Regions from separate parts of the Pseudomonas sp. 05N432 genome, predicted to be linked through region 1. Evidence: riboswitches for the same ligand, from Rfam matches in the RefSeq annotation. Region 1 holds a riboswitch; the other holds the start of a gene.

Region 1 (4,835 bases):
GACGTAGCCCAACTCTTGCAGCAGCGACAGTGTGTTTGGACCCCGCCGCAGCCAGTTGCAGTTGTAGCCAATTGGCCGCTGCCCCGTGACGGCTTCGACCATGCTGGCTGCCTGAACGAGGAACTGCTGCTCTTCCTCGCGGCTCATCGCATACTGGGAACTCCAGCGAGGGCCGTGTCCGGCTGCTTCATGGCCGCGCGCAACGATTTCCTTTGCCAGTTCTGGATGCCGCTGAGCGGCCTCGCCGATCATGTGCGAAGTCACCTTGACCTGGTGGCGATCCCACAGATCGAGCATGCGCGGGATGCCCTCGCGATAGCCATAGGCAAACCATGTGTTGGCTGCAGGATCCGCTGGAATATCTGGCGGAAAATCTACCTTGGGAAAAGGACTGTCCGTCCCCTTGGACGGCTGTCCGCCCGCCTCGAATTGCATGGAAATGGAAACGACCAGCCGAATACCGTCCGGCCAGAACTGACCATGGCGTGGTGTAGCCGTGAGCTTTGGCGTGGATGCCTCGGCTTGCGCGACTGCGACGGCAGGGAGCACCGCACTTGCAGCAAGCACACCTGCTGCCGCTCCGGCGCGATTGAGAAATGTCCGGCGACTGACTTGTGCCAATGTACTGGAGTCGTCAGCAATGGATTCATGATCAATGTCCATCAGCGTGATCCCCTTACTTCACCATGCCGAGCTGTTGCAGCAGGGTCAGGTTATCTTCGAGATGCCAGTTCTCGGCGATACGCCCCTCGACGACGCGGTAGATGTCCGTCGCGATGAAGTCGATCGTCTGCCCTGTGCCCTGGACGCCCTTGAACTGGCCGGTAAAGTGACCGGTGAAACGCAAATGAGCGATGACCCGGTCGCCGACCACCATCATCTGTTCCACTTCGCACTGGATATCAGGAATCGCCGCGTGCATGGTTTTCGATGCCGCGATCGGTCCGGTAATGCCTTGGGGGCGACCTGGCGGCAGTGTCGAATCCTTGAAGTCGGGTGCCAGGGCGGCGCGGGCGAGCGCTTCGTCGCCGGTGGTCCAGAACGTGCCATAACGGCGTGCGGCCAGGATCTGCGCGTCGACCTGCGCCTTCGCAAGACTATGGTCGACGATCACCGTGCGGGGCTGGACGAGCGGATCGGTCGCGGCGAAGACGGGGCTCACCGCGACGGCGACCAGGGAAGAGAGTAACCAGCAACGTGCATGGGTCAGGCGTGCAACAGGGAAAAGCGACATCAGGATGCTCCAAACGTTGATTGATGTCGCCATTCTGGGTATGTCTCGTCAGTTTGATAATTGGCGTACTATTTGAATAACTTTCAAAAAATATCGAAATATCATGGACTACCTGGGTGACATCCGGCTGTTTGTCGAAGCAGCCAATCTGGGCGGTTTGTCGGCCGCTGGCCGCAAACTCGGACTCTCCCCCGCTGCCGCGAGTGCGCGCCTCGTCAAGCTCGAGTCGGCGTTGCATACGCGTCTGTTCGAGCGCACGACACGCCACCTGCGCTTGACGGATGAGGGGCAGGCGTATTTGGCCTATTGTCAGCAGGCGCTCCAGGCACTCGACGATGGTCATGCCTTTCTACAGGCCGGGAAAAGCATTGTGGGGGGCAAGGTGCGAATTTCCGCAACCTCGGATTTCGGGCGCAACGTGCTGAAGAACTGGCTTGACCAGTTCAACACCCAATACCCCGAGGTGAAGTTCGCGTTGGTGCTGTCGGATTCGCTGTCGCATTTGCTGCAAGACGATATCGATCTCGCCATCCGATTCGGTGTGCCGCCGGACAGCTCCTTCATTGCCCGGCCCTTGGCACCCAACCGGCGCGTTTTGTGCGCATCGCCCCGGTATCTTGCAAAGCATGGCGTCCCCGAGCACCCACGGGATCTGGAGTGTTTCGACTGTATTGTCCTCAACTCTGTTGCCGGGCCCGCGAACGACTGGTGCTTCACCCGCAATGGCAAAGTCGACAGTTATACGGTCCCGCTTGCAAACGCTCGCGAGACGAATGACGGCGCGGTCGCCCGAGAATGGGCGGTTCACGGTTACGGCATTGCGATGAAATCGCTGTGGGATATTGGCCCGGACCTGCGAGCAGGACGCTTGAAGATCCTGTTGCCGGAGTGGCGAACTGCGGAGGCGCCGGTACATGCCCTGTATCAACGCAACCGGTACATGGCGCCTCGCGTACGTGCCCTTCTGGATTTTCTGGTCGAGCGCTTTGCAGAAGAATCCAGCCACCTGGACGACTTTTTGAGCTGACAGCTACGCCAGATCAAGAACCTTCAAAAGAACTGCAAAGAGGATGTACAGCAACACCATCGATGCCAATAGCCAGCGCGAGATGGTGCCCTTTCGGAAAGCGAAGAACATGATGCCCACACCTATCAGGGTGATGATTGCCGCCAGAACCAGCGACGTGTCCAGCGCCCAAGGCGTAAAGAACAGCCCGAATGCAGTGGGCACTGTGGCTTGAATCATCATGGCGCCACTGATGTTGGCCAAGGCCAGTCGGTGTTTACCCTGGCGAACCCAAATGATCGCATTCAGCGTTTCAGGCAGTTCGGTAGCAATCGGACTGAGCAACAGCGCCAGCAATTGAGGGTGGATACCCAGCATGGGGCCCAGAGCGTCGAGTTGTCCGACAAAGAAGTGAGAGGCCGCAAAGATAACCGCCAATGCAATAAGCGTTTGAATCACCGCCGCCGAGGTCGACGGAGTCGCTTTGCCTGGCGCAAGTTTCAGGGGCTCGAGTTCATACTCCTCTTCATCCTGCTCACCGCGCATTTCCTTCCAGAAATACGCTGCATAGGCCGCCAGGAAAAGAATACCCAGCCAAGGTTTGTAGGCGAACACGACAAGACCGAGCGCGATCTTCGCCACAAAGATTACGAGGAACCATCCTTGATCACGGCTGAGTCGCTTGAAGTCCTGACGGATGGCCTCGGTATTCGCCAGGCGCTGACGACACAGCAAGAGTGTTACACCGACTACCGCATAGGCGATCGTCGCCAAGACCAGAGGTCCGCCAAGTGCAGCACCGACGCCGAGGGACTTCTGCTCTGGCGTGTCGCCAAACACAACGGCAATAAACGTGATGACACTTTCCGGTAATGCCGTACCAAAGGCCGCTAGAATGGAACCCGTGGCTTGTTGCCCGACCGCAAGTTTGCGACCGACCCACTCGATGCCATTAACGAAGTATTCACAAGCCAGATAGATGACAACCGCGGAGCCCAACAGCAACGCAAACGTCATGGGCATTGAATGCATAAGGAAACCTGAGGGGCCGGACAAAAGAGCCAATGGTTCAGACACCCGCGTCCGACCCACAGACAGGTATCTTCACCAATGGTCTTGCCAAGTCATATGACCGGTCACGCCATGGCTTGCGAGCCAAGTATGTTGACGTGACCCCTTCCGGAAACGAAGGCGGCTACTCCCCAAGGGAGCGGCGATCCTAAAGATCAGGTACTAATGCGTCAACGGCTTAGTTGCGGGTTTTCAAACTCTGAACCTCATTATTTTGCTGAAAATTCATATATAGCTAGAGCTGGCAGCACTTTAAGTGCTCGATAAAAACATTTGTAACATACTATGTCTTAAAAACCTTCACTATCACTTTCTGAATGAACGCTGAACATTATCCATTGAGTGGGTTACAGCAAAAACAATCCCTCTTATTCTTGTTTAGGAAGTGATCCTTCAGGGGGTTATCAAACACCCTTTAATGGCAATTGTTATTCAGGAGGTAATTAAACAACTGCAAACTCACGCCGGCGTTGCCCGACTCCAGATCGGTACCGTCCTGGTTTATTTAATGTTGCAGTATCTCGTTCGGCGAGGCTCCTGTACAAACACAGGTCACTGATCTGACGACGTCGAGAGACGCCCAAGGTTAAGACAGGCTCTATCGGATTAAGGTTTAGCCCAAAGTGACTTCCGGCCAATGTGGCCCGGATACGTTGTACAGTGCCAAAACCTAGACGTGGAGATCGCTTTCTGCACTCTCTTCTCTGGTTTACGCCCCTGTGTGAGATCTGTTTGTGGTCAAAACAGCTATGGGGACTACCTCAAATGTCAATGGCAAGCGCTACCCCTTCCACCTTCAAGGACATCCGCCTCAAAGATACGGTGGTGTCTTACATGAGCCCTCTGCTCATCACCGTGACCGGCAACATGACGGTCAACCAGGCCAGGGAACATCTGCTCAAGCAACTGCCGGACGATGATATTCCGGCCCACATCTTTGTCACCGACCCGCGCAGCGCTTTGCATGGCCAACTGTCGGTGAAAACACTGCTCACCGAGAAAAACACCGACCTTTGCGTTCGGGATCTGATGATGCCCATTCGCTTTTCGGTTTCGCCGAATCAACTCCGGCACGATGTCGCGCCCGAGCTGATCGAGAAAGGCGTGGACATCGTTCCCGTGGTCAGCGAAGGCCGGCTATTGGGCGTGCTGTATGAAAAAGAAATCGCGACGCTGATTCAGGACGAAGGCACCGACGATGCTCAACGCCAAGGCGCGAGCCTGCCGCTGGAAACGCCCTACCTCAGCACCAGCCCGTGGAGTTTGTGGAAAAAGCGCTTGCCGTGGCTACTGCTGCTGTTTCTCGCCGAAGCCTACACCAGCACCATCTTGCAGGTATTTGAAGAGCAACTCGAAGCCGCCATTGCCCTGGCCTTCTTCATTCCCCTGCTGATCGGCACTGGCGGCAACAGCGGGACCCAGATCACTTCCACGCTGGTACGGGCCATGGCCCTGGGCGAAGTCAGCCTGCGCAATGTCGGCACGGTGCTGCGCAAGGAAGTGACCACCTCCTTCATGATCGCG
Region 2 (4,835 bases), on a different contig from region 1:
AGCATCACGACCATCTGCTTCAGCGGGCGGGCGATGCCGTGCCCCACCAGCCAGATCACCAGCAAGCCCAGGCCGGCAATCACCAGACCGACCATGGCCATGCCAAAGGTGTCAGCCTTGCGCTGGGTGTTCAGGTCGCCTTGCAGTTGTTGCAGGTCGGCCATGACCGCGTTCAGCGGCAATTGCAGCAGCAGGGTCCAGCGTGCATCGGTCTGGCCGATGCCGAATGGCAGGTACAGCTCGATCCTGCCGTTGGCCTTGTCGACGTTATAGGTCACTTCGCCGAGATTGAGCTTGCCGAGGTTGGCGACCTGAGTGGCATCGAGGATGTCGCTGACTTTTTCGCCGAACTTGCTCGGGTCCTTGGTGTAGGCGACCAGACGCTGGTTGCCGCCGATCAGGGCCATTTCGCCGGCACCGTTATAAAGCTTCTGGTTGGCGGCCAGGAGCATTTCCTGAATGAAGTTCACCGACAAGTCAGCGCCGACGATGCCCTGAAAGGTGCCGTTGAGCATGATCGGTTCAATAAAGGAGGCGAGCATGACGATCTTGTCGCCGACCTTGTAAGGCGCCGGGTCGATCACACAGGATTTTTTGCTTTCCTGGGAGCACAGGTAGTACTCACTGGAGCGCACACCCGTGGACAACACGGTACGGTCGTTGACGTCCGCCAGCTTGTCGACGCCCAGCGTGCCATTGTCGTTGCGGAACCACCACGGCAGGAAGCGCCCGGTGGTGGCGTCGATGCCGACGGTTTTACTGCCAATGTAGGCCGCGTCATTGTGATCCAGTGCGTTCGGTTCCCAGCCGATGTACGTGCCGAGAATCTTCGGATTCTTCGCGACGTTTTCCTTGATCAGGCTGATCAACTGTTCGCGGCTGAGGGTCAGCGCCGGTTTGCCGTCGGCATCCTGGGAGCCGATCAAGGCGTTGACCCGAACCAGCCCACCGGCGATCAGCAGGGGCGCTTCGAGTTCGCGCTGGATCTGGCTGACCTGGGTTTGCGCCAGTCCACGCAGGCGTTGTTCGATGACTTGCTCGAATTGCGCCTGGGTCCGCTGCTGGACCATTTCCTGGGTCCGTGCGCCGGAAAACAGTGCATACAGCACCAGCGCAGCCACCACGCTGAGCACAATGGCACCGGCAAGCGCGGCGACGGAAAACTGGATCGACTTGAATTTCATAAGGGCTCCGGACGCAGGAATGACGTCTGCCGGGTTGTATCGGCGCACGTGTGGCGGTCCATGAGCGGTTTTTTTGTCGATGGCTGTTTTTGATCAGTGCAGGTCGCATAGAGACAGGTGTCGGGCCCGTGTGCTTTCGGGGCAGCGATGTTTTATGAATTTATGGCGACGGTGAAAGGAAATGTATCGGTAAATGCCGCGCTATACGTCTGTTGTATCTGGCGCCGATACAATGCACCGCCTAGGATACGCGGCATGTTTTCAGGGAGTGTTTTCATGAGCAAGAGAGTGGTTTTGTGTGTGCTGGGTGCAAGTCTGCTGCTCAGTGGTTGCCAGTCGGTCAACACCACCAACGGCGGCGCGGTGGGTGTGGAACGCAAGCAGTACATGTTCAGCATGCTGTCGAGCGATGAGGTCAACCAGATGTATGCCCAGTCCTACCAAAAGACGGTGGGTGAGGCGAGCAACAAGGGTGTGCTGGACAAGAACAGCAGCGAGGCCAAACGGGTCCAGGCGATTGCCAATCGGCTGATCGCGCAGGCACCGGTCTTCCGGCCGGATTCGGCGCAGTGGCAGTGGGAAGTCAACTTGATCAAGAGTGATGAGCTCAACGCCAACTGTGGTCCTGGCGGCAAGATTATTTTCTACACCGGGCTGATCGACAGCCTGAAGCTGACCGACGATGAAATCGCTGCGGTCATGGGCCATGAAATCGCCCACGCCTTGCGTGAGCATGGTCGTGAAGCGATGTCCAAGGCCTATGGCATCGAAATGGCCAAGCAGGGCGCCGGTGCCTTGCTCGGGTTGGGGCAGGACACCCTGGCATTGGCCGACACTGTGGCCAACTACGGCATGACCTTGCCCAACAGCCGCGCCAATGAAAACGAAGCTGACCTGATCGGCCTGGAGCTGGCGGCCCGCGCCGGCTACAACCCGAACGCGGCGATCACCCTGTGGGACAAAATGAACAAGGCTTCCGAAAGTTCTCCACCAGAGTTCATGAGCACTCACCCGTCCTCCAGCAGCCGGGTTGAGTCGCTAAAGGCAGCGATTCCGAAAGTCATGCCGCTTTACCTGCAGGCCAAGAAGTCCTGATGGTTTTATATCGTCAGTAATGGCCTCATCGCGAGCAGGCTCGCTCCCACATTTGATCTCTGGTGTACACGGGACCAATGTGGGAGCGAGCCCGCTCGCGATAAACGATGACGCGGTCTACCGACCTACCACGTCAAATCCACCCGCTACTCTGCATCGCCTTGTACACCGCGACGATGGCCAGGATGAAGAACGCCGACGCTGCCAGGCGGCGGATCAGGGTCAGGGGCAGTTTGTCTGCGGCAAAATTACCCGCCAGCACCACTGGCACGTTGGCAATCAGCATGCCGAGCGTGGTGCCGATGACCACCAGCCACAGCTCCGGGTACTGGGCGGCAAGCATCACGGTGGCGATCTGGGTCTTGTCACCGATTTCAGCGAGGAAGAACGCAATCAGCGTGGTCAGGAACGGCCCGAATTTGCGCGCAGTGCTGGCTTCGTCCTCATCCATCTTGTCCGGCACCAGGGTCCACAGCGCGGTCGCGGTAAAGCTTGCGGCGAGGATCCAGTGCAGCGTCGCATCCGAGAAGAAACTCCCGAACCAGGCACCGACGGCACCTGCAGCCGCGTGGTTGGCCAGGGTTGCAGCGACGATACCGGCGATGATCGGCCAGGGTTTGCGAAAGCGGGCGGCGAGAATGAGCGCGAGCAATTGCGTCTTGTCGCCGATTTCGGCCAAGGCAACGACAGCGGTGGGAACGAGCAGAGAATCCAGCATCAGGGTTTTCCTAAGGGGCGGGTCGACACGGCTATGACACGTACAGCCTCCCCGCCCCGGGTAAGGTGTTCGTGTCATAGGTCTTGTCAAACCCTGCGATCCATCTGAGTGGACGCTTGGGTCGCATACGCCATGGTCTGAGGACCAAGTATGTTGACGTATGCCGGACGAGCATGGCGCTCGTGGGAGACTACTCCCCTAGGACGGAGCGGATTCTGCCTAGGCAAAATCCATTCGGCAAGCGCTAATTTCTAGCCGCGCTTGGCCCGGTAGATCCGGAAACCTTGCCCTTCGGCCTTGATCGCACACACACCGAGATGCTCCTCGATCAGCGGCTGATATTTCAGGAAGCTGTTAGCCACCAGGCGAAGTTCGCCGCCGTTTTTCAGATGCTTGGCTGCTTTTCGCAGCAGATTCTCCGTGGCGTGATAATCGGTGTGGACCCCGACATGAAACGGCGGATTGCTCAGAATCGCGCTCAAACCCATCGGCGCAGCGTCGATGCCATCGCCGGTCAGCACCTCTGCCTCCAGACCGTTGGCCGCCAATGTCAGGCGGCTGCTGGCGGCGGCGAACGCATCAACGTCGAGCAGGGTGACGGTGTTGTGTGGATAACGCCGTTTCACCGCCGCGCCCAACACGCCGGCACCACAACCGAAGTCGAGCAAGTGACCGCTTGGCAGTTTGTCGAGGTGTTCGAGCAGCAGCGCGCTGCCGCGATCCAGTCGACCGTGACTGAACACGCCCGGCAGGCTGATGACTTTCAGTGGGCCTTCAGCCAGCGGCAGTTCGTATTCCTGTGCCAGGCTTTCCAGCGATTTGGCCTCCGGCGCATTAGCCACAGTGACTTGCCAGAGCTGGCAGTGGCGTGCGCTGTCGAGCTTGCGCGGTTTGCCGAAGGGGTTCAGCTGTTTGGCCGCGCCTTCGATGCCGCTGCGTTTTTCACCCACCAGGTACAGCTCACGACCGGCCAGGCGCGAGGCGAGGGCGTTGAGGATGTAGTCGGTCAGGTCCTTGGATTTGGGCAGGAACACCACCGCCGTTTCAAACTCTCGGCTCGGGGCATTCACGCCAAAGTGGCTGCGCTCGGCAAAGCGTGCGTCCAGCGCCGCCTGGTCGCCTGCGTGCCAGCACCAGCCGTGAGCGTTGGGCAATTTGCCGAGCAAGTCATCGGCGGGCAAACCGGCCAACAGCAAATCGCCTTGAAACAATTCGGCCTGACGAAGCAGTACTTCACTGCGCGGATCCATACTCTGCTCCTTGAAAAAAAGTGCGGCAGTTTATCAACTGACGACCCGCCGCGCTGTACCGCTGAAGAAGCCTTGGGCGTTTTCGGCCAGTTGACCGACGATCCGTTGCCGCGCCTCGCGGCTGCCCCAGGCGTTGTGCGGGGTGACGATCAAGCGCGGGATGTCGGCAGCCAACAGCGGATTGCCGGCGGTGGGTGGCTCGACGCTCAAGACGTCGGTCGCCGCGCCGCCCAGATGCCCGTTGCGCAACGCATCGGCCAAGGCTTGTTCGTCGATCAGCCCACCGCGTGCGGTGTTGACCACAAAGGCGCCGGGTTTGAGCAGCGCCAGTTCGCGGGCACCGATGAAATTACGGGTATGTTCGTTGAGTGGGCAGTGCAGGGTCAGCGCGTCGATTTGCGGCAGCAGTTCATCCAGCGGCAAACGGTCGGCACGGGCCGGGCGTCCAGGCAGTTGGCCGAGCAACACGCGCATGCCAAAGGCTTCGGCCAGCCGCGCGACGGCACCACCCAATTCACCATGGCCGAGCAGGCCAAGGGTTTTGCCTTCGAGTTCGACGATCGGGAAATCCAGCAGGCAGAACTGTTT

The links. A riboswitch is a leader RNA that binds a small molecule or an ion and turns the genes downstream of it on or off. The one in region 1 is predicted to bind manganese.
Region 2: another riboswitch for manganese. It lies ahead of AC1DHT_RS27360 (TMEM165/GDT1 family protein); the one in region 1 lies ahead of AC1DHT_RS27860 (sodium:calcium antiporter).

What each region holds. Positions count from the first base shown of each region.
Region 1 covers NZ_JBFTMM010000029.1:3,585-8,419, forward strand. The annotation lists gene AC1DHT_RS27845 (polysaccharide deacetylase family protein) at 1-663, opposite strand, end outside; gene AC1DHT_RS27850 (ester cyclase) at 677-1,234, opposite strand; gene AC1DHT_RS27855 (LysR family transcriptional regulator) at 1,338-2,261, shown strand; gene AC1DHT_RS27860 (sodium:calcium antiporter) at 2,265-3,257, opposite strand; yybP-ykoY riboswitch at 3,276-3,451, opposite strand; M-box (ykoK) riboswitch at 3,825-4,000, shown strand; gene AC1DHT_RS27865 (magnesium transporter) at 4,146-4,835, shown strand, end outside.
Region 2 covers NZ_JBFTMM010000028.1:13,763-18,597, reverse strand. The annotation lists partial or broken gene AC1DHT_RS27370 (HAMP domain-containing protein) at 1-95, opposite strand, end outside; gene AC1DHT_RS27365 (M48 family metallopeptidase) at 1,461-2,279, shown strand; gene AC1DHT_RS27360 (TMEM165/GDT1 family protein) at 2,413-2,997, opposite strand; yybP-ykoY riboswitch at 3,086-3,209, opposite strand; gene AC1DHT_RS27355 (methyltransferase) at 3,249-4,247, opposite strand; gene AC1DHT_RS27350 (2-hydroxyacid dehydrogenase) at 4,281-4,835, opposite strand, start outside.